Regions from separate parts of the Actinomadura vinacea genome, predicted to be linked through region 4. Evidence: riboswitches for the same ligand, from Rfam matches in the RefSeq annotation. Region 4 holds a riboswitch; each other region holds the start of a gene.
The links. Region 4 has a riboswitch for cobalamin ahead of metE (5-methyltetrahydropteroyltriglutamate--homocysteine S-methyltransferase). Riboswitches for the same ligand answer to the same signal wherever they lie in the genome.
Positions count from the first base shown of each region.

Region 1: it holds a riboswitch for cobalamin, as region 4 does, so the genes downstream of both, cobN (cobaltochelatase subunit CobN) here and metE (5-methyltetrahydropteroyltriglutamate--homocysteine S-methyltransferase) in region 4, are expected to answer to the same signal.
Region 2: it holds a riboswitch for cobalamin, as region 4 does, so the genes downstream of both, ABD340_RS31055 (VWA domain-containing protein) here and metE (5-methyltetrahydropteroyltriglutamate--homocysteine S-methyltransferase) in region 4, are expected to answer to the same signal.
Region 3: it holds a riboswitch for cobalamin, as region 4 does, so the genes downstream of both, ABD340_RS24170 (ribonucleoside-diphosphate reductase subunit alpha) here and metE (5-methyltetrahydropteroyltriglutamate--homocysteine S-methyltransferase) in region 4, are expected to answer to the same signal.

Region 1 covers NZ_BAAARW010000023.1:37,924-45,736, forward strand. Annotated here, with positions in the region: gene ABD340_RS30875 (hypothetical protein) at 1-216, opposite strand, end outside; gene ABD340_RS30880 (hypothetical protein) at 371-1,402, opposite strand; gene ABD340_RS30885 (general stress protein) at 1,439-1,918, opposite strand; cobalamin riboswitch at 2,117-2,241, shown strand; gene cobN (cobaltochelatase subunit CobN) at 2,301-5,969, shown strand; partial or broken gene ABD340_RS48305 (hypothetical protein) at 6,148-6,237, opposite strand; partial or broken gene ABD340_RS30900 (amino acid permease) at 6,386-6,859, opposite strand; gene ABD340_RS30905 (alpha/beta fold hydrolase) at 7,117-7,813, opposite strand, start outside.
Region 2 covers NZ_BAAARW010000023.1:67,277-75,089, forward strand. Annotated here, with positions in the region: gene ABD340_RS31025 (alpha/beta fold hydrolase) at 1-85, shown strand, start outside; gene ABD340_RS31030 (acetolactate synthase large subunit) at 82-1,737, opposite strand; gene ABD340_RS31035 (LLM class F420-dependent oxidoreductase) at 1,852-2,871, opposite strand; gene ABD340_RS31040 (DUF397 domain-containing protein) at 3,033-3,233, opposite strand; gene ABD340_RS31045 (helix-turn-helix domain-containing protein) at 3,230-4,072, opposite strand; gene ABD340_RS31050 (ATP-binding protein) at 4,231-4,902, shown strand; cobalamin riboswitch at 5,193-5,317, shown strand; gene ABD340_RS31055 (VWA domain-containing protein) at 5,434-7,707, shown strand; gene cobO (cob(I)yrinic acid a,c-diamide adenosyltransferase) at 7,715-7,813, shown strand, end outside.
Region 3 covers NZ_BAAARW010000019.1:93,910-101,722, reverse strand. Annotated here, with positions in the region: gene ABD340_RS24190 (MFS transporter) at 54-1,397, shown strand; gene ABD340_RS24185 (group II truncated hemoglobin) at 1,405-2,172, opposite strand; gene ABD340_RS24180 (copper resistance CopC family protein) at 2,290-2,859, opposite strand; gene ABD340_RS24175 (MFS transporter) at 3,023-3,634, opposite strand; cobalamin riboswitch at 3,741-3,996, shown strand; gene ABD340_RS24170 (ribonucleoside-diphosphate reductase subunit alpha) at 4,104-6,317, shown strand; gene ABD340_RS24165 (ribonucleotide-diphosphate reductase subunit beta) at 6,317-7,312, shown strand; gene ABD340_RS24160 (hypothetical protein) at 7,426-7,813, opposite strand, start outside.
Region 4 covers NZ_BAAARW010000006.1:313,532-321,344, reverse strand. Annotated here, with positions in the region: gene ABD340_RS10050 (ABC transporter ATP-binding protein) at 1-71, opposite strand, end outside; gene ABD340_RS10045 (threonine synthase) at 160-1,377, opposite strand; gene ABD340_RS10040 (amidohydrolase) at 1,374-2,642, opposite strand; gene metE (5-methyltetrahydropteroyltriglutamate--homocysteine S-methyltransferase) at 2,723-4,972, opposite strand; cobalamin riboswitch at 5,092-5,314, opposite strand; gene ABD340_RS10030 (MFS transporter) at 5,549-6,127, shown strand; gene ABD340_RS10025 (hypothetical protein) at 6,246-6,878, shown strand; gene ABD340_RS10020 (PepSY-associated TM helix domain-containing protein) at 7,094-7,813, shown strand, end outside.

The DNA of each region.
Region 1 (7,813 bases), on a different contig from region 4:
ATCGGGTGTCCGGCGTCCGGTGAGCAGATCGGCCAGCACACTGGCCCGCACGGTCCGCTCTGCACCCCAGGCCGTTCCGCGGGTGGGCTCGTCGCGCTGGGCATCGCCGGTGCGAAGGTCGACGAGCGAGCCTAAGGCGGCGGCGTGCAGCAGCTGCTGTTCGGCGGCGCCCAACTCCTCGTCGCCGAACTGCGGATCAAAGTGCGGCGCGGTCATCGCGGCGGTGCTCCCTGTGTTCGGCGACCCTGAGCGCGTTTGGGAAGCATCTTGCTATAGGCACTCGAGGGGCGTGGGGCCGGCCGTTCACCGTTGCCCGCATTTCAGCGTCACTCTGACGGTTGATCAGCCCTCCGCGTCAGGAACGGAAGGTTCATCTGGTGCCTCGCGAGTGGATGCCGAGGCCGTAGAAGGTGAGGCTGTACTCGTCGCCTTCTGAGGTTTCGGTTTGGGCGCCGTGCATGATCTTGAGTTCCGTCGGGGAGGTAAGGCCGACGGCGCGGGCGGTGTCGACGGCCGTCCTGGCGAGGGCCTTCCCGTCCACCCGGCCGATGCCGCCGCCGATGAGGCGCCATTCGGGGTAGTCGTCCCACGGGTCGTCAGGAAGGGGCCCTGGGGTCCAGCCGAGGGCGGGGAGGTCGACGGAGCGGGCGGCGCCGGCGATCAGCAGCCGATCCTTGTGGGGATAGATGTCTAGGAGGAGGCCGGTGGCTCCGTGAATGGCGGGGACGAGACGCATGCCGAGCGCGTGCTGCTCTGCTGAGACGGTCGAAAGCCACGCGGCGAAGGCGCGTTCGAAGACGTCCCAGTCGTGCGCCAGCCACGGGCTGGGCAGCAGCAGATTCGCTGGGTTGGGTTTGTGGGCGGAATCGTTCGTTTGGAGCCGGCCCAGAAATCCCGTGACGTCCATAGGTCGGCCCTGCCCCTGGCGAATCAGCCACTCCGCCCATTGGTCGGTCTGGGTGAGCACGACTTCCGGGCCGTGAGCGCCGGCGCGCAGCTCGACGCTTTGGGCGGGGCGGAGCCAGCGAAGGTAGGGGTTGCCCCAGGCGGGTCCGTGGGCATTGAAAGGACGGTGTTCTCCGTAGCTTCCCGCGACGGAGGCGGGGCCTAGCGCGTTCCTGACCACCTGGGCCACGTGACGGAAGCAGTCCGCCTGCGCGAGGGGGGACGGGGCGGCGAGCCCCACCGGGACGGCTAGGCCGGCCGGGAGGAGGCGTGCGTCGCCCGTGGGCAGGCCGGTGCGCACGAGCGTGGGATCGTCGTCGCCGGTGGCCCAGCCGCGCGTTTTCACCAGCCGGCGCAGAGTGTCGTGGCTCCAGTCCCCGGTCGACGAGTCGCGCAGCCACAGCGCCAGGTCCGCCAGCTGGTCGTCCGGCGGTACGACGCGCTCATTGATCTCCATCGTGGGGATGATACGCATCATCTCGCCGGTGGATGATCAGTCCTCTCGCCAGGAGAGTTTGATCAGGCGGTTCTTGGCGTCCTCGGCGACTTCGGCGTCGGCGACGACGTCGTACCGGCTCGCCACGATCTGGCTGCGGGAGGTGAAGTCGCGGCGGCCGCCGGTGAGGGCCTGGGCGATGGCGCCGAAGATCGCGCCGAAGGCCGCGCCGAACACGACGCCGCCCAGCAGCAGCGGGAACACCTCGCTGTGGTTGCGGGTGAACAGGGTGAGGAGGAGGCCGACCAGCAGGCCGAACCAGGCGCCGCTGCCGGCGCCGGCCATGGCGGCGCGGCCGACGGTGAGCCGGCCCAGGACGGTCTCGACCATCTTCAGGTCGGAGCCGATGATGGCCGTCCGCTCGACCGGGAACTTGTCGTCGGAGAGGAAGTCGACCGCACGCTGGGCGGCGGCGTAGGTGTCGTAGGACCCGACGACCGGACGCTCGGTCGCGGGCGGACCCGCATGCGTGGACATGGATCCATCCTCGTCTTCGGTGGCGTTACCGCTGGACTACCCACGGTTCCCCGGGACGCACCCCTTCCGTGGGACAGGGGCGGATTTGTACCGCTGGGCCGGGCGGTGCGTGGGCGGACCACGGGTGCGCTCCCGGGAACGGGGGTGCAGCCCGCTGCACCCCGGAGGGCGCGGGCTACGATGGCGGCGACGGCGGGTGAGGAATCCGGTGTGAATCCGGAGCTGTCCCGCAACTGTGACCGGGGAGTACGCCCTCGTTCGCGGCCACGGCGGTGACGCTGGAAGGCCGAGGGCGCGACGTCGATCCGGGAGTCAGGAGACTCCGCGCCGTCGTGACCTCTTCACCGAGCCGGGGCGCGGAGACCCCGGGGGAGGCTTGCCGATGCGTGCCCTGCTGCTGTCCACCGCCGACACCGAACTGCTCGCCGCGCGCGCGGCCGACGCCGGGTATGCGACGGCGAACCCGGTCCGGATCGGGCTCGATGAGCTGGACGGGCTGGTCGGGGACGCCGATGTCGTCGTCGTGCGGCTGCTGGGCGGGCGCAAGACCTGGCCCGAGGGCGTCGACCGGCTGCGGGAGGCGGGGGTGCCGCTGGTGCTGCTGGGCGGGGAGGCCGACCCGGACGCGGAGCTGATGGCGCTGTCGACCGTCCCGGCGGGCGTGGCGGCGGAGGCGTTGGACTACCTGCGCGAGGGCGGTGTCGCCAACCTGCGGGAGCTGGCCCGTTTCCTGAGCGACACGGTGCTGCTGACGGGTGAGGGCTTCGCGCCGCCGGTCTCGATGCCGTCGTACGGAGTGCACGGCGATCATCGGGTGGAGCCGGGCAGGCCGACGGTGGGGATCGTGTTCTACCGGGCGCACGAGCTGTCGGGGAACACGGCGTTCGTGGACGTGCTGTGCGAGCGCGTCGAGGCGCAGGGCGGCAACGCGCTGCCGGTCTTCTGCGGTTCGCTGCGCGGCGCCGACGAGGGTTTGCTGGAAATTCTGGGACGGGTCGACGCGCTGGTCGCGACGGTGCTGGCGGGCGGCGGTGCGGTGGCCGCGGACGCGTCGGCGGGTGGTGACGAGGACTCCTGGGACGCGGGCGCGCTGGCGGATCTGGACGTTCCGGTCGTCCAGGGGCTGTGCCTGACGTCGAGCCGGGCCGCTTGGCGGGAGTCGGACGGGGCGCTGACGCCGATGGACGCCGCGATGCAGGTCGCGATCCCCGAGTTCGACGGCCGGCTGATCTCGGTGCCGTTCTCGTTCAAGGAGGAGGGGCCCGGCGGCGTGCCCGTCTACGTCGCCGATCCGGAGCGCGCGGACCGGGTCGCGGGCATCGCGGTGCGGCACGCCCGGCTCAGGCACAAGGCGAACGGGGACAAGCGGGTCGCGGTCGTGCTGTCCTCTTATCCGACCAAGCATTCGCGGGTCGGCAACGCGGTCGGGCTGGACACGCCTGTGTCGGCCGTCCAGCTGCTGCGGGAGATGGGCGCGGCCGGTTACGACCTGGGGGACGACGACGAGCTGTGGCGCGACCCCGACGACGGCGATCCGCTGATCCACCGGCTGATCGCCGCCGGGGGGCACGATGTGGAGTGGCTCACCGAGGAGCAGCTGGCGCGGGCGTCGGCCCGGGTCCGCCTGGACGACTACCGGCGCTGGTTCGAGGCGCTGCCGGAGGGGCTGCGCGAGGGCGTCCGCGGGCACTGGGGCGAGCCGCCCGGCGAGCTGTACGTGGACGGCGACGATGTCGTGCTGGCCTCGCTGCGCTTCGGGAACGTGATCCTGATGATCCAGCCGCCGCGGGGCTTCGGCGAGAACCCGGTCGCGATCTACCACGACCCCGACCTGCCGCCGTCGCACCACTACCTGGCAGCCTACCGCTGGCTCGACCGGGAGTTCGGCGCGGACGCGGTGGTGCACCTCGGCAAGCACGGCACGCTCGAATGGCTGCCCGGCAAGGGCCTCGGGCTGTCGGACGGCTGCGCCCCGGACGCGGTGCTCGGCGACCTGCCGCTGGTCTACCCGTTCATCGTGAACGACCCGGGCGAGGGCACGCAGGCGAAGCGGCGCGGCCACGCCACGGTCGTCGACCACCTGGTGCCGCCGATGGCGCGCGCCGAGTCGTACGGCGACCTGGCCAAGCTGGAGCAGTTGCTGGACGAGTACGCCACCGTCGCCGACCTGGACCCGGCCAAGCTCCCGGCCGTCCGGGCGCAGATCTGGACGCTGGTGCAGGCCGCCCAGCTGCACCACGACCTGCACCAGGACGAGATGCCCGGCGAGTCGGAGTTCGACGACTTCATCCTGCACGTCGACGGGTACCTGTGCGAGATCAAGGACGTGCAGATCCGCGACGGCCTGCACGTCCTGGGGCGGCAGCCGGTGGACGAGGCGCGCGTCAACCTGGTGCTGGCGGTGCTGCGCGCCGCCCAGGTGTGGGGCGGTGTCGCGGGTGCGATGCCGGGGCTGCGGTCGGCGCTGGCGGCCGAGTTCGGCCTGGACGAGAAGCGGCTCCTCGCCGACCCGGGCCACCGCGTCGAGGAGGACCTGACCGGGCTGACGGCGCTGGCGGACGGCCCGGCCCGCACCGCCTCGGACGTGATCGACCTGCTGGAGCGGGTCGCCCGCGGGCTCGTCGAGGGCATGGAGCGCGCGGGCTGGGACGTCGCCACCGCCGAGAGCGTCTGCGAGGCGGTGTTCGGCCGCGAGGTCCCGGACGTGGTGCGGCTGCTGGCGTTCGGTGCGGCGGAGGTGGTGCCGCGGCTGGAGGCGACCTCGGGGGAGATCGGCGCCGTGCTGCACGCGCTGGACGGCGGGCACGTGCCCGCCGGGCCGTCCGGGTCGCCCACCCGGGGCCTGGTCAACGTGCTGCCGACCGGCCGCAACTTCTATTCGGTCGACCCGAAGGCGATCCCGTCGCGCAACTCGTGGGAGGTCGGCGTCGCCCTCGCCGACTCGCTGATCGCACGGCATCTGGCGGACACCGGCGAGTACCCGTCCAGCGTGGGCCTCACCGTCTGGGGGACCGCGGCGATGCGGACCCAGGGCGACGACATCGCCGAGGTGCTGGCGCTGATCGGCTGCCGCCCGGTCTGGGACGACGCCTCCCGCCGGGTCACCGGGTTCGAGATCGTCCCGGCGGCGGAGCTGGGCCGGCCGCGGATCGATGTCACCGTCCGCATCTCCGGCTTCTTCCGGGACGCGTTCCCGCACGTCATCGCGCTCCTGGACGACGCGATCAGTGCTGTCGCCGACCTGGACGAACCGGCCGACGCGAACTATCTGCGCCGGCACGCGGCCGAGGACCACGCCCGGCACGGCGACTGGCGGCGCGCCACGTCCCGGATCTTCGGCTCGAAGCCGGGCGCGTACGGGGCCGGGCTGCTGCCGCTGATCGACGCGCGCAACTGGCGCGACGACGCCGACCTGGCCGAGGTGTACGCGGTGTGGGGCGGCTACGCCTACGGCCGGGGCCTGGACGGCCGCGAGGCCCGCGCCGACATGGAGTCCTCGTTCCGCCGCATCGCGGTCGCCGCCAAGAACCAGGACACCCGCGAGCACGACATCGTCGACTCCGACGACTACTTCCAGTACCACGGCGGCATGGTGGCCATGGTCCGCTCCCTCACGGGCAAGAGCCCCGCCGCCTACGTGGGCGACTCGGCGCTTCCCGAGCAGGTGAAGACCCGTTCCCTCGCCGAGGAGACGCACCGCGTCTTCCGCGCGCGGGTGGTGAACCCGCGCTGGATAGCGGCGATGCGGCGGCACGGCTACAAGGGCGCGTTCGAGCTGGCCGCGACGGTCGACTACCTGTTCGGCTACGACGCCACCGCCGGCGTCGTGGACGACTGGATGTACCAGACCCTCGCCGAGGAGTACGTCTTCGACGACGAGACCCGGGAGTTCATGGAGCAGTCCAACCCGTGGGCCCTGCGCGGCATCACCGAACGCCTTCTGGAGGCCGCCGAGCGCCGTCTCTGGGCCGAGCCGGATCCGGACGTTCTGAACCGCCTGAAGGAGACCTACCTGGCGCTCGAAGGAGACCTGGAGGCGGGGTCAGAGTGAGCGGTCGATCACCCGCACGGTGGTCACCGGCGGGTGCTTCCCGAAGCGGCGGCGCAGCGGGTAGAGCGCGGCGGCCAGGGCGAGGCTGGCGGCCGAGGCGAGGAGCTGGGAGCGCTGGTCCGGCATGAACAGCATCCAGGACGTAGAACAGCGCGACCCGCCACAGCACGTTCCCGGTGGCGCGGGCCACCTCGCGGCCCGGCTCGCGGCTCTCGGCGGCGGCGATGGTGACGATCTCGGTGCCGCCGAAGGCGAACATCACCGCCACGATCGCGGAGAAGATCGAGGTGACGCCGTTGGGGACGAGCCCGCCCCGGCCGGTGAGCGTGCCCAGGCCGCCGGGCGTCCGGCCACAGGCCCAGCACGGCCAGCGCGCCCAGCACCAGGAAGACCACGATCGCGGCGACCTTGATCGAGGCGAACCAGAACTCGAACTCGCCGAACGACCGCACCGACACCAGGTTCACGGCGGTCATCACCATCAGCAGCCCCGCCGCGAGGAGCCACGGCGGCAGCCCGGTCCACTCGGCCAGGATCGCCGCGCCCGCGACCGCCTCGGCGCCGACCAGGACGACGTACAGGTACCAGTAGAGCCAGCCGATGGTGAAGCCCGCCCACGGTCCGAGCGCCATCCGGGCGTATTCGGCGAGCGATCCGGCGACCGGGCGGGCGACCACCATCTCGCCGAGGGCTCGCAGCACGAGCAGCACCAGCAGCCCGGCCGCGGCGTACGACAGGACCGCGGCCGGGCCGGCGGCGTTGATCACCGCGCCGCTGCCGACGAACAGCCCGGCGCCCACCGCGCCGCCGATGGCGAGCATCGTCATGTGGCGGCGGCGCAGCCCCGCCCGCAGCCCGTCCTGGCGGGTGGCCACCTCGGTTTCGGGCATGTCCGTCTTTCTGGTCAGGAATTACGGCTGATTCTGCGAGCCGGAAACGGCCGGATCCACTCTAGTGATGCTCCGGACCACCCCTGACCAGGGCACGAACCCCCCTCCGTCTACTCGGGCAGGCGGTCGGTCCACCGCGCGGTGACCGTCGCGAGACCAGCGACAGCGGCGTCTCCACGTCGAGCCGGTCGACGGGGCGCTGTTTCCGGACCAGATCGACGCCCGCAGCCCGGCTCCTGTGAGTGCTCGGCTGCCACTCATACTTCGCTCTCGTGCAGGAAGGTGATCAGAGCGGCCGTGAGTTCGGCGGGGGCGTCCTCCTGGATGAGATGGCCTGCCCCCGGGAAGGTGCGCAGGCGGGCGCCGGGGATGCGCGAGGCGAGTTCACGGCCCCTGTCCACGGGGATCCAGCTGTCGTCCTCGCCCCAGCACACCACTACGGGAACGCCGATGGTCGCGTACTTGTCCTGCATCGACTCGGTGTACCGCTGGTCGTCCAGGCGCGCGGTGATCTGCCGGTAGAAGGACGACTGGCCGCCGCCTGCGACCCACGGCGCGACCAGCGCCTCCAGCGTGGACGGGTGCAGGCCGGGGCTGCTGGCCGAGTTGACGTACTCGCGCACCAGGGCGCCGTGCAGCGCGGGCGGGAGCCGGTCGAACACCTCGGCATGCTCACCGACCAGGGAGAAGAACGGGCTTCCCCAGGGCGCCAGCGAAACGGCGTCGACCAGCGCGAGCCGCCGGTACGGGACGCCGTGCAGCAGGTGCGCCCCCAGCGCGACGGCGCCGCCGGAGTCGTGCGCCACCACCAAGGGGCCGGACAGGCCCCAATGATCGAGGAGTTCGGTGAACACCCGGCCCTGGGCGGCCAGGGAGATGTCCTGATCCGGGGATTTCTCCGACGCGCCGTAGCCCGGCATGTCCCACACGTACACGGTGTGGCCAGGGGCCAGC
Region 2 (7,813 bases), on a different contig from region 4:
CGGCCACGCGCCGTTCGCCGAGGCGCCGGCGCGGTTCCTGGGGGCGGTGCTGCCGTTCCTGGACGCGGCCGTCGTCGCCGCTTAGAACGGGCCGGTCAGCTCGCCGAGCGCGTCGGTGAGCTTCAAGTTGTGCGAATAGTTCACCGGGACCGTGATGACCGAGACGCCGTCGCCGGCGAGCGCCTTGCGCAGCGTGGGCAGCAGCTCGCCGGCGGCGCCGATCCGGTGCCCCTTGGCCCCGAAGCTCTCGGCGTACTTGACGAAGTCGGGGTTGGCGAACTTGATCGCGGTGCTGCGGCCCAGCTCCAGGTCCATCTTCCACTCGATCAGGCCGTACGCGCCGTCCTCCCAGATCAGCACGGTGATCGGGACGTTCTCCCGGACCGCGGTCTCCAGCTCCTGGGAGTTCATCAGGAACGCGCCGTCGCCGGTGGCGGCCAGCACCCTGCGGTCGGGACGGGCCAGCTTGGCGGCGATCGCGCCCGGTACCGCGAACCCCATCGACGACAGCCCGTTGGAGACCAGCAGCGTGTTCGGCTCGTAGGTCGGGTACGTGCGGGCCATCCACATCTTCACCGCGCCGGTGTCGGCCAGCACGATGTCGTGGCGGCCCATCGCCTCCCGGATGTCGGAGACCACCCGCAGCGGCGACAGCGGGAAGCCGTCGTCGGCGCGGCCCCGCTCCAGCTCCTCCCGCAGCATCCGGCGGATCTTCCGGCCGGTGCCGTTGACGTCGAACCGGCGGTGCACCGACTCGGCGAGCGCGCGCAGCGACCGCGAGATGTCGCCCTGGATGCCGACCTCGACCGGGTAGTGGTCGTCCACCTCGGCGGCGGACCGGTGAATGTGGATGATCTTCTTGTCGGCGTCCGGGTTGACCTTGACCGGGTCGAACTCCTGCAGCTCGTACCCGACCGCGATCAGCACGTCCGCCTCGTCGAAGCCGTAGTTGACGTAGTCGTGGCGCATGAACCCGACCGCGCCGAGCGCGTGCGGGTGGTCGTCGGGGAAGACGCCCTTGCCGTTGAAGGTGGTCGCCACCGGCACCCCGAGCTGCTCGGCGAACCCGACCAGCGCCTGGGACGCGCCGTCGCGGGCGGCGCCGTGCCCGGCCAGCACGATCGGCCGCCGGGCCAGCGCGATGACGTCGGCGGCGCGGGCGATCTGCGCCGGGGACGGCTCCTGCGGCCGCACCACGTTGACCGGCAGCGGGCCCAGCCCGGACGGCACCGCGGCCTTCTCGACGTCCTCGGGGATGGCGAGGTAGACCGCGCCGGGCCGTTCGGTCTGCGCGGTCTTGAACGCCTTGCGGACCATCTCCGGCAGCGCCTCGGCGGTGGGCGCCAGCTCCGCCCACTTGGTGATCGGGCGGAACAGCGAGACCAGGTCGACGACCTGGTGCGACTCCTTGTAGATGCGGTCCAGCCCGACCTGCGCGGAGATCGCCACGACCGGGGTGCTGTTGGTGGTGGCGTCGGCCACCCCGAGCTGCAGGTTGATCGCGCCGGGGCCGAGCGTCGCCGAGGCCACCCCGGCCTTGCCGGTCAGCCTGCCGTAGATCTCGGCCATGAACGCCGCGCCCTGCTCGTGCCGGACCAGGACGTAGCGGATCGGCGAGTCGCGCAGCGCGTCGACGAAGTGGATGTTCTCCTCGCCGGGCAGTCCGAAGACGTACTCGACGCCCTCGGCCTCCAGCGTGCGGACCAGCAGCCGGGCGGCGCCTGCCTGCGCGGACATCGTCGTCCCCTCCCGTTTCCTCGACCTCGTGGGCATCGGCTACAGCACCGGCGGGGGACCGCTCATTCCCTCGCTCCCCATGCCCGGTCCAGGGGGATCGACCCGCGGCGCGGGTCAGCCGCGGACCAGGTCCCGGAGGGCGCGCAGCGTCGGCTCGTCCTTGACACCGCCGAGGAGCAGCGTGGTGACCGGGCTGTCGCGCCACAGCTGCAGCCGCTCCTTGATCCGGCCGATCGGGCCGAGCAGCGAGATCGAGTCGGCCAGCTCGTCCGGCACCGCGCGGATCGCCTCGTCCCGCCGTCCGGACAGGAACAGCTCCTGGACCCGCGCGGCCTGCTCGCCGTACCCGAGCCGGCCGATGAGGTCGAGATGGAAGTTGCGGTCCTTGGCGCCCATCCCCCCGATGTAGAACGCCAGCGGGATCTTGGCGAACTCCAGCGCGGCGGGCAGGTCGTCGGTGACGATCGTGGTGACGGTGGCGGCGATCTCGAAGCCGTCCGGGCGGCCCGCGAGCGACTCGCCGTAGACGGTGTCCACCTGCGCCGGGTCGATGAACATCGGCAGCCAGCCCTGCGCGATCTCCGCCGCCAGCGCCACGTTCTTCGGCCCTTCCGCGCCCAGGTAGAGCGGGATCTCCGGACGCACGGGATGGACGATCGACTTCAGCGGCTTGCCGAGGCCCGTGCCGCCCGGGTACGGCAGCGGGTGGTGCGGGCCGTCGTTGGTGACCGGCTCCGCGCGCCGCCAGACCTTGCGGAGGATGTCGAAGTACTCGCGGGTGCGGGCGAGCGGCTTGGGGAAGGGCACGCCGTACCAGCCCTCGACCACCTGCGGCCCGGACGCGCCGAGGCCGAGGGCGACCCGTCCGCCCGACAGCGCGTCGAGGGTGAGGGCGTGCATGGCGGTGGCGGCCGGGGTGCGGGCCGACATCTGCACCACGGCGGTGCCCAGCCCGATCCTGGACGTGCGGGCGGCGTACCAGGTGAGCGGGGTGAAGGCGTCCGAGCCGTAGGCCTCGGCGGTGAACACCGAGTCGTAGCCGAGCCGTTCGGCGGCCAGCACCGTCTCGGTGTGGTCCTCGGGGTCGCGCTGCCAGTACCCGACGTGGATGCCGAGCTTGAGTTCCGCGGTCATCGGTCGCCCTCCGCTCATCGACGCACCGCGATACTAGAACACGTTCTACTTCGTGTGCAGGGGCGGGGCCGGGCCGGGCCGCCCGTGGACGGCCCGAGGGGCCGCGCGTGATCGCCGCGACCCCTCGGGGAGACACCGCGTGACGCGGTCCGGATCGCCGGTCAGACGTTCCGGACGGCGGTGAGGAACCGGTCCCACTCGGCCCGCGAGAACTTCAGGGCCGGGCCGTGCGGATCCTGCGAATCGCGCACCGCCCGGCGGTCGCCGTTCAGGGCGGCGACCTCGACGCACTGATCGCCGCTCCCGCTGTGGGAGGACTTGCGCCATCGGGCTCGGGTGAGATCGTCGGACGGGTGGTTCACGGGCTGCTCCTTGCTGCCTCGGCGATGAGGTGCGCGGATTCCTCGGGGGCGAGGGCCGCCGCCGCGATCCGGGCGAAACGATCCCCATGTGATGCTATTGCCTCGGCGCTTTCAAGATAAACGTCGCCCATCGTCCCCTCTACGTAGGCGATATCGGGGTCGGCGGGGTCGGGAAACGAAAGGATCGTGAAACGTCCGTCAAGTCCGGCATGCTCCCTTATGTCGAACGGCAGCACCTGGAGGGTGATCTCGGGCCGGTCCGCCGCCTCCGCCAGCGCGGCCAGCTGCGCCGCCATGACCTCGTGCCCGCCGATCGGACGGCGCAGCACGCTCTCGTCGAAGATCAGGTGCACCCGCGGCGCCTGCTCGCGGTCCAGCAGCGCCTGCCGGGCCTTGCGGGCGTCGATCCGGCGCTCGATGTCCTCGGGGGTGGGCAGCAGCCGGCCCGCGGTGATCACGGCACGGGCGTAATCCTCCGTCTGGAGCAGCCCATGGATCAGCTGCGGGTCCCAGGTGCGGATCTGGGACGCCTCGTCCTCCAGGGCCACGTAACTGCCGGTGAACACGTCCGCGTAGGCGGTCCACCAGCCGCGCTGGCCCGCCTCCCGCGCCAGGTTGATGAGGGCGTCCCGCCCGGGGCTGGGCACGCCGTACAGGTTGAGTATGTCCGCGATGTCGTTGGGCTTGGGCCGGGTCTGCCCCGTCTCCAGCCGCGAGACGGTGGCCCGCGACCAGTCCAGCCGGTCCGCCACCTCCTGCAGGGTGAGCCCCTGCTCCTCTCGCAGCCTGCGAAGCTCCCGCGCCAGCCGGCGACCGCGCACCGTGGGCCGATAGGTCATGAGCCGAGAGTCTCCCGATTCGGTCCGTTCCGTACAACACAAATGACCATGCCGGTAACGGCAATCTGCCGAAGGATGTTGCGTGACTGAGATTCTCACGCAAAGCTGAGGAAATGTGACCGCATGTGAGCGGAACGTAACGGTGGCAGGAGGGTCCTGTGAAGACCTCGCCAGAGACGGTCGGCGCCGTCCGGGGCATCGCCGGTGCCGACGATCCCGAAGGTGGGCCCCCGACGCCCCGTTCCACCGGCGCGCGCGCCCGGGAGGGAGCCCCAGGGGAGGCGGCGGCACCGGTCGTCCCGGTGTACTGCGGGCCGCCGCTCGGGTGCGTCTGGGTGCTCCCTGAGGGCCCGGAGTGCGCGGGCTATGCCCGTGCCGTGCTGGGGGAGGCGCTGGCCGCGGCGGGCGCGCCCCGTGCCGCCATCGCCGACGCGCGGCTGATGGCCAGCGAGCTGGCCACCAACGCCTTCCAGCACGCGCCCGGCCACGGCCCGCACGAGCTGTGGCTCTACGCCGGTGCGCCCGGCGAGCGCACCGGCGCCGTCCCCGGCCAGGTGCGGTGCGCGGTCTTCGACCGCCAGGCCGCCGGCCGCCTGCCCGCCTACTCGTGGACCTCCGGCGACCACGGCCGCGGGCTGAGCATCGTCCGGGAGCTGTCGGACGGCCGCTGGGGCATACTCCGCACGCTGTCGCGGTGCGTGCCGCGGGTGCGCGGCAAGGCCGTCTGGTTCGCGATCCCCGCGGTCGTCCACCTCCCGGCCGAACTGCTCCACCCGCCGAACGGGAAGATCGTGCCCCTCCCGGCCACTGCGGTGCCGCCGCTCGGCTGACGCGCTGTGTTCATGCAATCCCGGCCCAGGACGCTCGCCTGGCGGCTCGCACCCTGACCGTGCTTGGTGCGAGCGCGACATCGCTTCGCGATCTGGCCGGTGCAGCTCGCCTCCGGCGTCGCCGCACCGGCCAGGTAGCGCGCTCGCGCGGTACCTGGGGCCACGTCGAGACAGGCCTTTGTAGAACACGTTCTTGACGTGGGGTCCGGGAAGGGCGCCGGAGCACTCTCACCCCTCCGCGGCTTGGGTCGTTTATGCCTGTATGTCATCCTGTGCAGGCGACGGAAGCGGAGGAACCCGGTGCGAATCCGGGGCTGTCCCGCAACTGTGACCATGGGGAGCTCCCCTCACGTACAGCCACGGCGGCGACGCTGGAAGGCTGAGGAGGAGTGGCGATCCGGGAGCCAGGAGACTCCGGCCGTCGAAGGGACGCGGGCACCGCCAAGCCTTGGGGGGCGTCCCTTGGAAGGACAGCCACGGGCGTGGACACCCGAGGGAAGGACGATGAGGCATGCCCTATCTGATGGGCCGATGAGCCGCGCGGGCGCCGACCGGCGGACCCACCGGGCGCGCTACCCCTTTTCCGCCGTCGTCGGCATGGACGATCTCAAGCTGGCCCTGCTCGTCAACGCGGTCTCGCCGGGCGTGGGCGGCGTCCTGGTCCGGGGCGAGAAGGGCACCGCCAAGTCGACGATCGTGCGGGCGCTGGCCGACCTGCTGCCATCGGTGCCGGTGGTGGCGGGCTGCCGCTTCTCCTGCGACCCCCGCGACCCCGACCCCGGCTGCCCGGACGGCCCGCACGCCGCCTTCGACGCCGAGGCGGACGAGGACGACGGGCTCGACGAGCTCGGCGAGGGCGGCGAGGACGGCGAGCCCGCGATCACCGTCCGGGCCGAACCGGCCCCCGCCGACCCTGCCCGGCCCGCCGGCGAGCCGGCCGGGATGCCCCACCGGCCCGCCCAGCTGGTCGAGCTGCCGGTAGGCGCGTCGGAGGACCGGCTCACCGGCTCCCTGGACATCGAGCGCGCGCTGACCGAGGGCGTGAAGGCCTATGAGCCCGGCCTGCTCGCGGCCGCGCACCGCGGCGTCCTGTACGTCGACGAGGTCAACCTGCTGCACGACCACCTGGTCGACCTGCTGCTGGACGCCGCCGCCATGGGCGAGTCGTACGTCGAGCGGGAGGGCGTGTCGGTCCGGCACGCCGCGCGCTTCCTGCTGGTCGGCACCATGAACCCGGAGGAGGGCGAGCTGCGCCCGCAGCTGCTCGACCGGTTCGGGCTGACCGTGGAGGTCGCCGCGAGCCGCGCCCCCGAGGAGCGCGCCGAGGTGGTGCGGCGGCGCCTGGACTACGAGCACGACCCGGTCCGGTTCGCCGCCCGCTGGCGGCTGGCCGAGGCGGAGCTGGCCGCGCGGATCGCCTCGGCGCAGTCGCGGCTGCCCCGGGTGGAGCTCACCGACGCCGCGCTCCGCCAGATCACCGCGGTCTGCGCCGCGTTCGAGGTGGACGGGCTGCGCGCCGACCTGGTCACGGCCCGCGCCGCGATGGCGCTGGCCGCCTGGCACCGGCGCACCGTGGTCACCGCCGAGGACGTGCGCACCGCGGCCCGGCTGGCGCTGCCGCACCGGCGCCGCCGCGACCCGTTCGACGCGCCCGGCCTGGACGAGGAGAAGCTCGACCGGATCCTGGAGGAGCACGCCGATCCCGCCGGGCCTCCGGAGACCGCGCCGCCGGAGCCCGAGCCGGAACCCGAGGCCGCCCCGGAGCCGGAGCCGTCGCGGGCCGACGACGGGCCGGAGGACGACGGTCCCGACGAGGGGCCCGACGACGACGGTCCCGGCGACGGGCCGCGCGGCGGTCCCGGCGGCCTGGACGGCGGAAGCGACGTGCTGAGCGCCCTGGACGCGCTGCTGAACGGCCAGTCCGTGAACGACGGCGAGCGCCCGGCCGACGAGCGCGTCCCCGCCGAGGACCCGGACGCCGGCGAGGGCGAGCCCGCCCAGGCCGGTGCCACGTTCCGGCCGCGGCTGTTCACCGTGCCCGGCACCGGCGTCGGCGCGCCCGGCCGCCGCTCCAAGGCGCGCACCCCGTTCGGGCGGGTCTCCGGGGCCCGGCCGGGCGCCCGCGGCCTGCACCTGAGCGCCACGCTGCACGCCGCCGCGCCGCACCAGCACGCCCGCGGCCGTACCGGTCCCGGGATCGTGATCGCCGCGGACGACCTGCGGGAGGCCGTCCGCGACGGCCGCGAGGGCAATCTGGTGCTGTTCGTGGTCGACGCCAGCGGCTCGATGGCCGCGCGGCGGCGGATGCGGGCGGTCAAGGGCGCCGTGCTCAGCCTGCTCCTGGACGCCTACCAGCGCCGCGACAAGATCGGGCTCATCACCTTCCGGGGCACCGGAGCCGAGCTGGCGCTGCCGCCGACGTCGTCGGTCGAGGCCGGGGCGCGGCGGCTGGAGCGGCTCCCCACCGGGGGCCGGACGCCGCTGGCGGCCGGGCTGCTGCGGGCCGCCGAGACGCTGCGGGTCGAGCAGGTCCGCGACCCGTCCCGCCGCGCGCTGCTGGTGCTGGTGACCGACGGCCGTGCCACGCACGGCCCCGACCCGTCCGCCGCCGCCGGGCTGCTGGCCGCGTCCGGGGTGGCGTCGGTGGTGGTCGACTGCGAGTCCGGCCCGGTACGGCTCGGCCTGGCGGCCGGGCTCGGCGAGCGGCTGGGCGCCGAGACGGTGCGGCTGGAGGAGCTCGGCTCCGACGACCTGGCCGGGGTCGTCCGCGCGTCCAGAAGGAACACGGCCGGGAAGGTGGCGTGAGCGAGCGATGCCGCAGGGCAAACCGGAGTACGTGCCCGAGGACGGGCTGACCACCAGGGAACGGCGCAACCGGCCGCTGGTGATCGTGCACACCGGCCCGGGGAAG
Region 3 (7,813 bases), on a different contig from region 4:
CACAGGTTGTGTACTTTTTAACTTCACATGACGTGTAGTTCTTGGAGGTCGGTGTGGACGGACGTGATCGCTGGTGGCTGGTGGCGGGAACGGCGCTGGTCGTCTTCATGGCGACGCTCGACACCAGCGTCGTCGCGGTCGCGTTGCCCGCCTTGGAGCGGGACTTCGGCGTGCGCACCGCCGCCACCGAATGGGTCGTCCTCGGCTACCTGCTGCCCCTGGTCGCCCTCACCCTCCCGGCCGGGCGGTGGCTGGACGGCGTGGGCGCGCGGTCCGCGCTCATCTTCGCGATCGGCGGCTTCACCGCGAGCAGCCTGGCGGCCGGGGCCGCGCCCGTCCTGGCCGCCCTGGTCGCGGCCCGGCTCGTGCAGGGCGCGTTCGCCGGCCTGCTGTTCGCGCTGGTCCCGATGATCTCGACGCGGGCGGTCCGCCCGGAGCACGTCGGACGGGCGTCCGCGCTGGTCATGACGCTCGGCCCGCTCGGCGCGGTCAGCGGACCGGCGGTGGGCGGGATCGTCACCGGAACGTGGGGCTGGCCGTGGATCTTCTACCTGAACGTGCCGGTCGGGCTGCTGGTGATCGCGATCGCGCTGGCCCAGATGCCGCCGGACGCGCGGGTGCGTCCGCCCGGCCACTCGTTCCTCGGCGAGAGCGTGCTGCTCGGGACGGCCACCGCGGCGCTGCTGCTGGGGCTGTCGCTGGGCGCGAGCCACGGGACGCACTGGTTCGGACTGGCCGCGCTGGCGATCCCGCCCGTCCTGGCCTGGTGGCGGAGCGGCCCGAGCGCACCGTTCCGGGAGCTGGTCCGCGTGCCGGGCGTGCCGGGGCCGGTCGTCCTGGTGCTGCTGAACGCCGTGGCGATCTCGATGGTGGAGTTCCTCGCGCCGTTCTACCTGCAGCGCGTCCTGGGACTGACGGCCGCGGCCGCGGGGGTGGCAATCCTGGCGTTCCCGGCGGGGATGGTGCTCGCGGGTCCGCTGGGCGGGCTGCTCGGTGACCGCTGGGGCGCCGCCCGCACCACGCTGCTGGGCTTGATCGTGGCGACGGCTGGCACCCTGCTGCTCGTCCCGCTCGACGCCGGATGGGAGCCGTCCGACCTGAGCTGGCGGCTGGCCGTCGCGGGCGCGGGCGTCGGGCTCTTCGCCGGCCCCAACTTCATGATGATCATGACCAGGGCTCCGGACGCGCTCGCGGGGACGGCGGGCGCGGCACAGAGCCTGGCACGGCAGCTCGGCTTCGCGTTCGGCCCCGCGCTGGCCACGGCCGCGTGGGCGCTGTCGGGGTACAGGCCGCCGGGCATGCGCTGGGGCATGGCCATCGCCGCATGCGCCGGGGCCGTCGGCCTCCTCGTCCTATGGCGGACGCGAACGGAGGAGGCCGCCAAGGTGCGCCCTTGAACTCGGCTCAGCTGTGCGGGATGTACGGCGGCGCGACGCCCCAGCCCCAACGCGGGACGGGAGCCTGCGTGGGCGGCTCGGCGCCGGGCTGCGAATTGGCGAAGGCGAGCCGCGTGCCCCACTCGATGTAGCCGAAGAACGCGGCGCGGAACTCGGGGTCGTCGGGCAGGCCGACCTGGTCGGCGGCGTCCATCAGCAGGCTCACCCAGCGTCGGCGCTGCGGCTCGGTGATGCCCTTGCCGAGATGCTGGGTGAGCATGTGCTGGTAGCCGCCGCGCTCGTCGCTGTAGCGGGACGGTCCGCCGAAGACCTCGGCCAGCCACATCGCGACGTACTTGGGGTGGCCCGGGTCCATGCCCGCGAAGAGGGGGCCGATGAGGTCGTCCTGGAGCACCTGCGTGTAGAACGCCTCGGTGAGCCGTTCCAGCGCCTCGGCGCCGCCCGCCCACTCGTACAGGGTGGGTACGGAGGAGCCGGTGCCGTGCACGGCGGTGCGCTCGTAGTGGCGCATCTCCTCAATCCGCTGGACGAACGGGCGGATCTCGGCGAAGAACGCCCCGAAGTGCTCGCCGTTCCGGAAGCCCTGCAGGTGGTCGTCCGCGGAGGTCCAGGTGATCCGCAGGACGTACCACCCGGGCTCGTCGACGCACCGGGACAGCTCGTAGTCCACGCATTCGGGGGCGGCCGCCAGCGGGACGGCGGCGCGCCCGTAGGCGGCCTCGAACTCGCTGGCGTCGGCCTGGTCGACGCGGTAGCGGATGTACTCGACGATCACGGTCTCACACCCTCGTATCGAGAGAAGCGTAATGCTGTAATGGAGTAATCATGCCAGGGCGGTGGCCCCTCCGCGGTCATCCGGACGGGCGACCGCGGAGGGGCCACCGCCTCGAGTTCAGTCCTTGGCGGGACGGCGCGCCCAGGCCACGCCGCCGATCAGCAGCACCACGACCAGCCCCGCAGCGCCGATCCACACCCATCCGGACGACGAGGACTCCGCCTCCTCCTGCCCCGCCGCGTTGCTCGCCGAAGGCGTCGAAGCGGGCGCGCCGGACGCGTTCGCCGCCGGAGCCTGTCCTTGGCCGGAAGCGGTCGAGCCCTTCACCGTGAACTTGAACGTGCCCGAGATCGGGTGCCCGTCGGCGGACACGACCCGCCAGCCGACGGTGTAGGTGCCGTTCGCGAGCGTCCCGTTCACCGGCTGGGTGACCTTGTCGCCGGACACCGTCGCGGGCGCGCTCTCGATCCGGGCGTCACCCGGGCCGGTCAGCACGATCCGGGGCAGCCGGACCTTCTCGGTGTAGGTGAGCGTGATCTCGCGGGGCGGGGCGACCTCCGCCTTCGCCTTCGGGTCGGTCGACTTCAGCGCGGTGTGCGCCGCCGCGGGCACCGCGCCCAGCGTCAGCGTCGCCGCCGCGAGCGCGCCCGCCAGCCCGGTCCTGGCCAGGATGGAACGGATGGTCATGACGGCCTCCTCGCACGAGTGACTCCGGATGAGGCGAGCACGGACATGAGAGATCTCCATTGGACGTTCGAGGCGTACGGGAAAACCGGAAGCGCCGCGTGTTCGGCGTCCGGTGGCGCTCGGCGCCCGTCCGCGAGCCCGTCCGGCCCCTGATCGGGACAGGTCAGGCGTGCGCGAGCGCCCTCGAACGCCGGGGCGGGCCCCGCCGTACGACCTGGTACCGCAGGACGCGGCCGGCGGTGCCGGTCGCGATCACCGCCGTCACCGGAGATGTACGCGCCGGAGGGACGGCCGGTTCGACCCGCAGCAGCACCAGCAGGACGCGCAGCGACCGGTCGGCCAGGGCGGCGACCCGCCGGGCCAGCGTCCAGGCCGCCCGCTCGCCGCGCCGCAGCCACCAGGCCGAGACGACGGCGGCGGCCACGTGCGCGAGCGTCATCGCCAGGCTCGACTCGTACCCGGGGACGGACGCGATCTGGTGGTGCCCCGAGGCCGGGTCGGCCGGGAGCGCGGGGAGCGGCGGCGCGGTGGCCGCCGCGTACAGGCTGTGCAGCGCGAACTGGCCGCCCAGCAGCCCGCCCAGGATCGTCGCCAGCGAACGCTCGTGGCCCGCCAGCACCAGCGCCACCGCCAGCACCCCGCCGAAGCCCGCGGCGATCGCCCAGACCGGGACCGTGACGGTGGAGGTCAGGGTGTGCCCGAGGGTCGCCAGCGACACGCAGACGGCGGCGAAGGCGGCCGCCCGCGAGGTCCGGAAGAGCGGATGCGGGGACATGGCCCGTTCATCGTCCCACTCCGGTCCGGTGATCTCTATACCTCCCCCCGGATAGGACGCGACACGCCCAACATGTTGTGGTGTCGCGAACCGGTCCACCCAGATGTAGGGTCTTGCCCGTGCTGGTTCGCCCGTGCCGCCAACGGCTCGGGCGTCGTAAGAGGGAACCCGGTGCGACGTGCGCTGCCGCCATCGGCGCCGCCAATTCCGGGACTGCCCCGCAGCGGTGAGCGGGAACGACCGCCGTCATAGGCACTGGCGCGTGAGCGCCGGGAAGCGACGGCCACTAGGTCGCGCCGTCCGGACGTCCGGACGGCGCGGTGCCCGCGAGTCCGAAGACCTGCCGGCACCGATGTTCGTCCAGGCCTCGCGGGAGGGCCGGTGGACGGTGCGCGGCATGCCGCCGCGCCCCCGTTCGCGTGCCCGCTCCCGGCGAGGCGAGCAGCTCGCGACGGAGAGAGCAGAACACGTGACACAGCAAGTCATCGACCGGCTGGCCGCCGAGGTCGAGCAGGCCTGCGCGGGCCTGCCCGAAGCCGACCCGGCACGGGTGCGACGGGAAGACCGCGACCAGGCGATCGCCGAGGCCGCCGCCCTCGTCGCCGCGGAGCCCGCGTACGCCAAGGTCGCGGCCCGCCTGCTGAGCCTGAAGATCGCCGACGAGACCGCGGCCGAAGGGGTGCGGGCCTTCTCCGAGTCGGTCGCCGCCTCGCACGCGCAGGGGCTCCTCGCCGACGCGCCCGCCGCGTTCGTCGCCGCCCACGCCACCGAGCTGGACGCGCTGATCGACGATGACGCCGACGACCGCTTCGAGTACTTCGGGCTCCGCACCCTCTACGACCGCTACCTGCTGCGGCATCCGAGCACCCGCCGCGCCCTGGAGCGCCCGCAGCACTTCTTCCTGCGCGTCGCCTGCGGGCTGGCCGCGGACATCGGCGAGGCCGCCGAACTGTACGGGCTGCTCAGCACGCTGTCGTACCTGCCCAGCTCGCCCACGCTCTTCAACTCCGCCGCCCGCCGCCCGCAGCTGTCGTCGTGCTTCCTGCTCGACTCGCCCCGCGACGAGCTGGAATCGATCTACGAGCGGTACGGGCAGGTCGCGCGGCTCAGCAAGTACGCCGGCGGGATCGGGATCTCCTGGACCCGGATCCGGGCGCGCGGGTCGCTGATCCGCGGCACCAACGGGCACTCCAACGGGATCGTCCCCTGGCTGCGCACCCTCGACTCGTCCGTCGCCGCCGTCAACCAGGGCGGCAGGCGCAAGGGCGCCGCCTGCGTCTACCTGGAACCCTGGCACGCCGACGTCGAGGAGTTCCTGGAACTGCGCGACAACACCGGCGAGGACGCGCGCCGCACCCACAACCTCAACCTCGCCAACTGGATCCCCGACGAGTTCATGCGGCGGGTCGAGGCCGACGGCACCTGGTCGCTGTTCGACCCCAAGGAGGTGCCCGAGCTCACCGACCTGTGGGGCGACGACTTCGACACCGCCTACCGCCGCGCGGAGACGGAGCGCCGGTACGTCCGGCAGGTTCCGGCGCGCCGCCTCTACGGCCGGATGATGCGGACGCTCGCCGAGACCGGCAACGGCTGGATGACGTTCAAGGACGCCGCGAACCGTGCCTGCAACCAGACCGCCGAGCCGGGCCGCGTCGTCCACCTGTCGAACCTGTGCACCGAGATCCTGGAAGTGACCGGCGACCGCGAGACCGCGGTGTGCAACCTGGGCTCGATCAACCTCGCCGCCCACACCACTCCGGACGGAATCGACTGGGAGCGGCTGCGGGCCACCGTGCGCACCGCCGTCCGCTTCCTGGACCGCACGATCGACCGCGGCTTCTACCCGACCGAGGAGGCCGCGGACGCCAACCGGCGGTGGCGGCCGGTCGGGCTGGGCGTGATGGGCCTGGCCGACGTGTTCTTCAAGCTGCGGCTGCCGTTCGACTCGGCGGAGGCGCGCGAACTGTCCACGCTGATCGCCGAGGAGATCGCGCTGGCGGCCTACAGGACGTCCGCCGACCTGGCCGCCGAACTGGGGCCGCTCCCCGCGTTCGAGCACACCCGCACCGCGCGCGGCATGCTGCACCCGGACCACTTCCCGGACGCCGCGCCCGCCCGCGCCGCCGAATGGGACGCCCTGCGCGCCCGCGTCGCCGAGGTCGGGCTGCGCAACTCGCTGCTGATCGCCATCGCGCCGACCGCTACGATCGCGTCCATCGCGGGCTGCTTCGAGTGCATCGAGCCGCAGGTGTCCAACCTCTTCAAGCGCGAGACGCTGTCGGGCGAGTTCCTGCAGATCAACGGCTACCTCGTGGACGACCTGAAGCGCCTCGGGCTGTGGACGCCCGCCACCAGAGACGCGATCAAGCGCTCCAACGGCTCGGTCCAAGGCCTGGACCTCCCAGCCGAGCTCCGCCACCTCTACCGCACCGCGTGGGAACTCCCCCAGAAGGCACTCATCGACCTGGCCGCCGCACGCACGCCCTACATCGACCAGAGCCAGTCCTTGAACCTCTTCATGGAGACGCCCACCATCGGCAAGCTCTCCTCGATGTACGCCTACGCATGGCGCAGCGGACTCAAGACGACCTACTACCTGCGCTCCCGTCCGGCAACCCGCATCGCCCAGACAACGCTCATGTGCTCCCTGGAGAACCCCGAGACCTGCGAGGCGTGCCAGTAATGCTGTTGGACCCGGGCATGGACCTGACCCTGCGCCCCATGCGCTACCCCGACTTCTACGAGCGCTACCGCGCCGCCATACGCAACACCTGGACAGTAGAAGAGGTCGACCTCGCCTCAGACCTCCAAGACCTGAACCGGCTCACCCCAGAAGAACTGCACCTGGTCAACCGGCTGGTCGCGTTCTTCGCCACCGGCGACTCGATCGTGGCCAACAACCTCGTCCTGAACCTCTACAAGCACATCAACGCCCCCGAGGCCAGGCTCTACCTATCCAGGCAGCTGTTCGAAGAGGCCGTGCACGTCCAGTTCTACCTGACCCTGCTGGACACCTACCTCCCCGACGCCGACGAGCGCGCACGCGCGTTCGCGGCAGTCGAGCACATTCCGTCCATCAAGGCCAAGGCCGAGTTCTGCTTCCGCTGGATCGACTCCATCAGCTCCCAGGACGAGTTGCACACGCCCACCGACCGGCGCTCGTTCCTTCTCAACCTCATCTGCTTCGCCGCGTGCATCGAGGGCCTCTTCTTCTACGGGGCCTTCGCCTACGTCTACTGGCTACGCTCCCGCGGCCTCCTCAACGGCCTGGCCTCAGGAACCAACTGGGTCTTCCGGGACGAGAGCATGCACATGGACTTCGCCTTCTCAGTCGTCGACACCGTCCGCTCCGAGGAACCCGGCCTGTTCGACACCGAAATGACAAAACAGGTGACCCGCATGCTCGAAGAAGCCGTGGAGGCCGAATTGGAGTTCGCCCATGACCTGTGCGGCGACGGCCTACCAGGCATGAGCGCCGACGACATGCGCGGCTACCTGGAATACGTGGCCGACCAACGCCTGACCCGCCTGGGCCTACCCGTCCGCTACGGCTCGTCCAACCCGTTCACGTTCATGGAACTCCAGGACGTCCAAGAACTGTCCAACTTCTTCGAACGCCGAGTATCCGCCTACCAGATAGGCACCGAAGGCACCGTAACCCTAGACGAACCCTTCTAACCACGAAGCGGCGGCCGCACCCGGCGGCCACCGCTTCCAAGGGAGGCCCTGTGCGTCCAGGGCCCCGGCTCCGGCGTGACTGGTCACGTCCGCCCGAGCTGGTGGATCCAGGCTCAGCGATTGTTGTAGATCTCGTAGGTCCGGGCACCGTTATCGCACCCGTTACCGACCGACCGACATACGGTCACCTGGATCCACTTCTTTTCGGGGAGGTTGTACACGCCCCCCATCGAAGCTTTGGAATAGCTGCACTTCCCGTTGTTCTTGGTGTCCGGGAGGTCGAACCGGTAGCGAGCGTTACTGCCTTCCCCTACTTCCACCCACGCAATAGCCCAACGTCCATCGGACTTGGTGTCGCAGATCTTGAGGTGGTCGCCCTTCTTCGTGAAGTACGCCCTCGCCCCCTTGGTCTCGTCGTTCCACGGGCCGTACTCCCAAGTGGCGGCCGATGCGGTACCGGAGCCCAGGGTTACCGAGGCCATGGCCACAGCGGCCACGGGA
Region 4 (7,813 bases):
ACCGCGACCCGGTCGACGACCAGCAGGGCCGCGCCGTCGTCGGTGGCGACGGTCGTCATGTCATCGTCCACTGATCCCCTCCCTTAAAACAGGTAAAACATACTTGTTTTGTCGGCAATATTGAAACGCATCCCTGTTGCCGCGCCCCCGAAACCGCGGTCAGGCGAGCGAGGCGTCCACCGGAAGGGTCGCCACGTCCGCCGGGACCGTCTGCGGATACTTCAGCCCGGCGCCGGTGTTGAGCACGACGACCCGGTCGTCCTCGGTGATCCAGCCGGAGGCGCGCAGCTTACGGGCGGCGGTGAACGCGGCCGCGCCCTCAGGGCAGACGTAGGCGCCCTCCAGGGCGGCGACGGCACGTAGATCGGCCAGCAGCTCCTCGTCGCCGACGCTGATCGCGGTGCCCGAGGTCTCCGCCAGCGCCTCCAGGATGAGGAAGTCCCCCAGCGGCTTGGGCACGTTGATGCCGAACGCGACCGTGCGCGAGTCCTTCCAGAACGTGCTCTCCCGCTCGCCTCGTCCGAACGCGCGCACGATCGGGGCGCAGCCCTCGGCCTGCACCGCGACGAGCCTGGGCGGCGGGCCGGTGATCCAGCCCAGCTCGGACAGCTCCCGCAGCGCCTTATGGATGCCGATCAGGCCGACGCCGCCGCCGGTCGGATAGATGATCACGTCGGGCGACCGCCAGCCGAGCTGCTCGACGATCTCCAGCCCCATGGTCTTCTTGCCCTCGATGCGGTACGGCTCCTTGAGCGTCGAGGCGTCGAACACCCGGCCCTCCTCGCGGGCGACCAGCTCGCCGACCATGCGCCCGGCGTCGCTGATGAGGCCGTCCACCAGGTGCAGATCGGCGCCGGCCGCCACGCACTCGCGCCGGGTCGTCTCCGGGGCGTCCGCCGGCATGACGACCGTCGAGGTCAGCCCGGCGCGGGCCCCGTACACCGACCAGGCGGCCCCCGCGTTGCCATTGGTGGGCATGGCCAGCCGCTCGATCCCGAGCTCGGCCGCGCGGGAGACGCCGACGGCGGCGCCCCGGGCCTTGAACGACCCCGTGGGGATCAGCCCCTCGTCCTTCATCAGCAGCCCGGGCAGGCCGATGCGCTCGCCGTACCTCGCCATCGGCAGCAGCGGCGTCATGCCCTCGCCGAGGGTGATCACCGAGCCGGCCGCGGCGACCGGGAGCAGCTCGTGGTAGCGCCACAGGTCCGGCGGGCGGGCGGCAAGGTCGGCGGGCCCCACCGAGGAGCGGATCGCCGCCAGGTCATAGCGGGCGAGCAGGGGCGACCCGCACGCCGTGCACAGGTTCTGCGGCCGATCGGCGGCGTGGACGGCGCCGCACCGTCCGCACTCCAGATGCGACAGGTGGCTGAAACTCATCGGATGGCACGCTCCACTACGTCGGCGGCGATGGCCAGGCAGGCCTCGTCGATGTCGAATCCGGGACTGTGATGCGGCGCGGGGCTCGAAGCCCCCACGACCAGGTACGTCGCTTCGCCGCCGCGTTCCTGGACGGCCCGCATCAGGAACGTCGCATCGTCGCTGGCGCCGAACCGATGGTCGTCCAGGACTCGCGTCACCGCGGGGAGGGAACGGGCGGCCGCGGCGATCGCGCGCACCGCCGCCGGGTCGCAGTCAGCCGTCGTGGCGGCGCCGATCCGCTCGATCCGCACGCCGACCTCGTGCGCGGCGCCCGCCGCGTTCAGCACGGCGCGGGCACGGCGTTCCAACTCGTCGCAGACCTCCCCGGACGTGGCGCGCAACTCCAGCCGCAGTTCGGCATCGGCCGCGACGATGTTGGGCGCCGTTCCCGCCCGCAGCACGCCGACGTTCACCCGCGTGTCGGCTGCGCCGAACCGCGGCAGCGCGTGCAGGCCCAGCGCCGCCTGGGCCGCCGCGAGCAGCGCGTTGCGCCCCTCCTCGGGAGCGTGCGCGGCATGGGACGGCCGACCCGTGAAGGCCGCCAGCAGCTTGGAGTTGGCGAAGAAGCCGGAGGTGCCCGCGGCGACCTCCCCGACCGGGAGGCCGAGCCCGAAATGCAGGGCGTACAGGCGATCGACGCCTTCGGCCGCGCCCGCGGCGAGCATCGCGCGGGCACCCCGCCCGCCTTCCTCGGCGGGCTGGAAGAGCAGCCGGACCCGCCCGGGGAAATCCCTTCCGGCCAGGCGCCGCGCCAGTTCCAGGCCGACCGCGACATGTCCGTCGTGGCCGCACGCGTGCATGACCTCCGGCGACCGCGAGGCGAACCCGTCGCGCGCCGGCGCGTGCGAGGCGTCCTGGGACTCGTCCAGGGGAAGCGCGTCGATATCGACGCGCACGGCGGTCGACGGGCCTGGAGCGCCGCCGTCGAGTTCGGCGATCACAGCGGTGTGGCCGTCGCGCACCACTCGCAGACCATCGGCGTCGGCGCCCCAGGCCCGTGCCCGCTCCGCCGCGCGCGACAACTCGTCCGGGCCGGGCAGCCTTGGCGCGCGGGACAGGTCGATGGCCTCCGCGCCGGTGAGCACCCGCCAGCCGAGCCGCCGCAGTTCCGCCGCGATCGTGACCGAGGTCCACAGCTCGGTGAACGCCGTCTCCGCGTGCGCGTGGAAACACCGGCGCAGACCGACCAGATCGAGCTCCGCGATCGATACCCTACTATCCACACCGGAAAAGTACATGATGTCACCGATGCCAAGGGCGCACGGTCCGGGCACCGGCCCGTGCGCCCTCGCCCGTTTCCGGATCAGCTCGGGGCGCCCTCGCGGACGCGCCGCGCGGCGGTGACCAGGTTGCGCAGGGACGCCTCGGTCTCCGGGTAGGCGCGGGTCTTCAGCCCGCAGTCGGGATTGACCCATAGTTTGTCGGGCTCGACGGCCTGGAGCGCGCGCCGCAGGTTGTCCTCCATCTCCTCGGCGGAGGGGACGCGGGGGGAGTGGATGTCGTAGACGCCGGGACCGATGCCGTTCTCGTAGCCGGCGGCGCGCAGGTCACCGACCAGTTCCATGTGCGAGCGGGCGGCCTCGACGCTGGTGACGTCGGCGTCCAGGGCGCCGATCGCGTCGATGATCTCGCCGAACTCGGAGTAGCACATATGGGTGTGGATCTGGGTGGAGTCGGCCACGCCGGAGGTGGCCAGGCGGAACGCGCCGACCGCCCAGTCCAGATAGGCGGCGTGCTCGGTCCTGCGCAGGGGCAGCAGCTCGCGCAGGGCGGGCTCGTCGACCTGGATGATGCGGATGCCGGCCGACTCCAGGTCGCCGATCTCGTCGCGCAGGGCGAGGGCGACCTGCCGTGCGGTCTCGGCCGGCGGCTGGTCGTCGCGGACGAATGACCAGGCCAGCATCGTGACCGGCCCGGTGAGCATGCCCTTGACCGGCTTGTTCGTCAGCCCTTGGGCGTGGCTGGTCCACTCGACGGTCATCGGCCGGGGCCGGGCGACGTCGCTGTGCAGGATCGGCGGCCGCACGTACCGGGACCCGTACGACTGCACCCATCCGTGCTCGGTCGCGGCGTAGCCGTCCAGCTGCTCGGCGAAGTACTGGACCATGTCGTTGCGTTCGGGCTCGCCGTGCACGAGCACGTCCAGGCCCAGTTCCTCCTGAAACGCGACCACCCGGGCGATCTCGTCCTTCATCGCCTGGACGTAGGCGTCCTCGGAGACGCGTCCGGCCCTGCGGTCGGCGCGGGCCTTGCGGATCTCCGGGGTCTGGGGGAAGGAGCCGATGGTGGTGGTGGCCAGATCGGGCAGCTTCAGCGTGGCGCGCTGGGCGGCGAACCGGGCGGCCCGGTCACCGCGGCGCGCGTCGCCGAGCATGTCCAGGCGGGCACGGACGCGGTGGTCGATCCCGGCGGCCGGCGCCGGGACTTGGGCCGCAGGTGCCGGGGCGTCCTCACGCAGCGCCCTGCCCAGCGCGACGACCTCCTCGGCCTTCTGCCGGGCGAACGCGAGCCGCCCCCGCACCGCGGGCTCGAGCGAGGTCTCGGCGTCCAGGTCGATCGGGACGTGCAGCAGTGAGCAGGAGGTGCTCACGGTGACCTGGTCGACCAGGCCGAGCAGCGCGGCGCAGGTGGCCTTGGCCCGTTGCTCGTCGGCGCGCCAGACGTTGCGTCCGTCCACCACGCCCGCAACGACGGTCTTGCGCGGCAGCCCGCCAACGGTGGCGAGCACGTCCAGGTTCCCCGGTCCCGCGACGAAGTCGAGTGCGACGGCCTCCACACGGGACCCGGCAAGGACGCGCAGCGCATCCGCGCCGATCGCGCCGAAGTAGGTCGCCACCAGCAGGCGCGGCCTGCTGGACAGCTCACCGAGCCGCGCGTACGCGCGGGCCAGCGCGGCGACCTCTTCCTCGGTCCGGTCGGCGACCAGGGCGGGCTCGTCCAGCTGCACCCATTCGGCTCCGGCCCCTGAAAGGCGTTCCAGCAGCTCGGCGTACACCTCGACCAGCCCGTCGAGCAGGTCGAGTGGACCGAACCCGGGGGGTGCGTCCGCCGCGGGCTTGGCCAGCAGCAGGTAGGTCAGCGGCCCGACCAGCACCGGCCGCGTCTCGATGCCCAGGGCCTTGGCCTCCCGGTACTCCGAGACCGGTTTGGCGCCGGCTCCGTCCGCCAGCCGGAACCTGGTGCCGGGCCCGAGTTCGGGAACGATGTAGTGATAGTTGGTGTCGAACCACTTGGTCATCTCCAGCGCCGGGACGTCCTGGACGCCGCGCGCCATGGCGAAGTAGCGGTCGAGACCGTCCAGGTGCCGGTACCGGTCGGGCACGGCATCGACCAGCACGCTGGTGTCGAGCACCTGGTCGTAGTAGGAGAAGGTGTTCGACGGGATCGTGTCGAGACCGGCGTCGCGCAGCTGCGTCCAGACGGTGCCGCGCAGGTCGGCGCCGGCCTCCTCCAGGGCGGCCGCGTCGATGCGCCCGGCCCAGTAGTCCTCGGTGGCGAACTTCAACTCTCGGCGCGCCCCGATGCGCGGGTATCCGAGGATCGTGGTGTTCATGGCGGCTTCCCTCGCTGAGCCACAGGCGGCATACGGCGAAAGGGACACGGCGCACGGCGGGGACCACCGCCCGTGCGAGCCGCAGGCCCTCCCGCGAGGCCGCAGACCACCGCGCGCCGGCCGGCGCGCGGGCGGAGGCAGGTCTTCGGACTCACGGGCACCGCTCCTACCGACGTAGGAGCCTCCTACTGGCCGTCGCTTCCCAGGCCACCGGCCCAGTGCGTGATGACGGCGGTCGTTCCCGCTCACCGCTGCGGGGCAGTCCCGGAATCTCACCGGGTTCCCTCTTACGACGCTCGATCCCCTACAGGACCGAGCGAACCATCCACGCAGCCGAGTGTAGCGGCCCGGGACCAAGGAACGAGCGGGCGCATACGCTCGTTGATCCCGCCCCCGTGCTGACCGCCGAGAAGTGCCGGCGGCTGACCTCGACCAGCAGGCAGGTCGATCGGCGTCGGCCGCCGGCCGCTCGCCTGACTGCGCTGAGCCGGACGCGGCCACGGACCGGGTCTGTCCCGTCTGTCCGCGCTGTGGGAGTATCCGAGCGATATGGGTCCGTGGTCGGTGGTCCGATGGGTGCGCGCGGCGAGCTTCGCCGGCACGTGCGCCGGGCTCGCCACGCTCGGGCACGTCGCCGGAGGCGGCTCGCTCGCCCGGACGGCCACGCTGGCCGGTTTCCTCCTCGTCCTCGTTCCCGCGCTGGCGCTGACCGGCCGGGAACGCACCTTGGCCTCGATCCTGCCCGCCACCGCTCTCTCTCAGATCGTCCTGCACGTCCTGCTGACGGAAGCGGGCGGGCCGGGCTCTTCGGCGGACGCCATCACGGGCACGGGTGAGATGCACCACGGTGGGGTCCCCGGTCTGGGGATGCTGTTGATGCACGCCGTGAGCGTTCTGGTGACGTCCGCATGGTTGGAGTGGGGCGAGGCGCGCCTGTGCGCTCTTGTTCGGCTGCTTCTCGGGTGGGCCCTGCGCCCGTTGCTGTTCCTTCTCTCGGCGAGACGGAATCCCGCCGGTCACCTGCCGATCGCGCCGGCCCGCGCCAATGAGCGCGTGCCCGCCCTGGCCGTCCTGCGGTACGCCGTGGTACGGCGCGGGCCCCCCAGGACATGGGAGGTCCCGGGAACGGCCATGCGCTCGGTGGTTCTCTCCTGATTTCCTGATTCGGCGTTCCTGGGGCGAAGCGACCCGCCGGGACCTCTCATCACGGTGCCCGCAGGCTGAACCTGGCCTTCGGCTCCTGCGTATCCGGTGGTGGCGGCATCGTCCGCGCATGGACATGCCCGCCGGTTCTCCGCCGTCCTGGGACGGCGCCCGCTCCGTCTGGGAGGCCCGCGACGGCATGGATTTGTGGTCGGTGGTCCGCCTGGTGCGCGCGACGAGCTTCTCCGCCGCGTGCGCCCTGCTGGCCGCCGCCGGACACGTGTTCGGCGGCGGCCGGGTGGACGGCCCGGCCCTCCTGCTGGGCCTGGCGGTCGTGTTCGTTCCCGCGCTGGCCCTGACGGGGCGGGAGCGGACGATGAGCACGATCCTGCCGGCGGTGGCGGCCGCCCAGGTCCTGCTGCACACGCTTCTGCCGGACGGCTCGGGACAGCCCGACGCCGCCGCCGCGGCGGAACACGCCCAGCATGCGACGTCGCCTGGGTTGGGCATGCTGCTGATGCACGTGGTGGCCGTACTGGTCACCGCATGGTGGCTGGAATGCGGCGAGGCGAAGCTATGCGCACTGGTGCGTCGCCTAGCCGGTTGGGTGCTACGGCCACTGCGGCTGGAACGACCTGCGCCTGCCGGTGAGTTCGGGGTATCGCTTCCGGTGAGCCGGGAGCGGCATGGTCTGCGACTCGCGGCCATGCGCCATGTGGTGGAGGGAAGAGGCCCGCCCATCTGGCCGGCCGCTATCGGATGACCCGCTGAGGCTTCGCCCCCGACTCGGCGACCGCGCCGACGGGGCTGGTCCTTGTTCTGCATCCGATTCTTCCAGGGGTGCCCACGGCCGGACACAGGCCGTGCCCGCCCCATGCCCGGCCGCCTTCGCCATCACCGCGAACAGGCCTGCCGGTCCCCCACCCGAAGTTGCGCATACATCCCGAGACGCGCGCCGCGCGAACGGAGAACGCCTTCATGACCGCACTCGCCAATGACGAGCACGCCGCCGAACCTGCCCCGCCCACCAGACGCGCGACTTGGACGGCGCTGCGTCCGCTGATCCTGCGCCTGCACTTCTACGCCGGAATCCTCATCGCGCCCTTCCTGCTGATCGCCGCCACCACCGGCCTGTTGTACGCCGCGTCGTACCAGATCGAGAAGGTCGTCTACCAGCACGAACTGACCGTTCCCGCCCGTGACGCCCAGACGCCGCTGGCACAGCAGGTCGCCGCGGCACGCGCCGCACAACCCCAAGGAGAAGTCACCGCCGTACGTCCCTCCGAAGGCTCCGGCCGTACCACCAGGGTCTTGCTGGACGTCCCCGGCCTGGCCGAGAGCACCCAGCTGGCGGTGTTCGTCGATCCCCACACCGCCCAAGTACGCGGAACCCTGGAAAGCTACGGCAGCTCAGGGGCGCTGCCCGTCAGGGCGTGGATCTCCAACCTGCACCGCCATCTGCACCTGGGCGAGACCGGACGTCTCTACAGCGAACTGGCGGCCAGCTGGCTGTGGGTGGTGGCGCTCGGCGGCCTGCTGCTGTGGCTGGGCCGACGCCGCCGCCCGGGCCGTAAGCTCCGCGGCCTGGTGGCACCCGAGCGTGGCACGCGCGGACGGCGACGCCTCATGTCCTGGCACGGCGCGATCGGGCTGTGGGCGGCCGCGGGGCTGCTGTTCCTGTCGGCCACCGGCCTGACC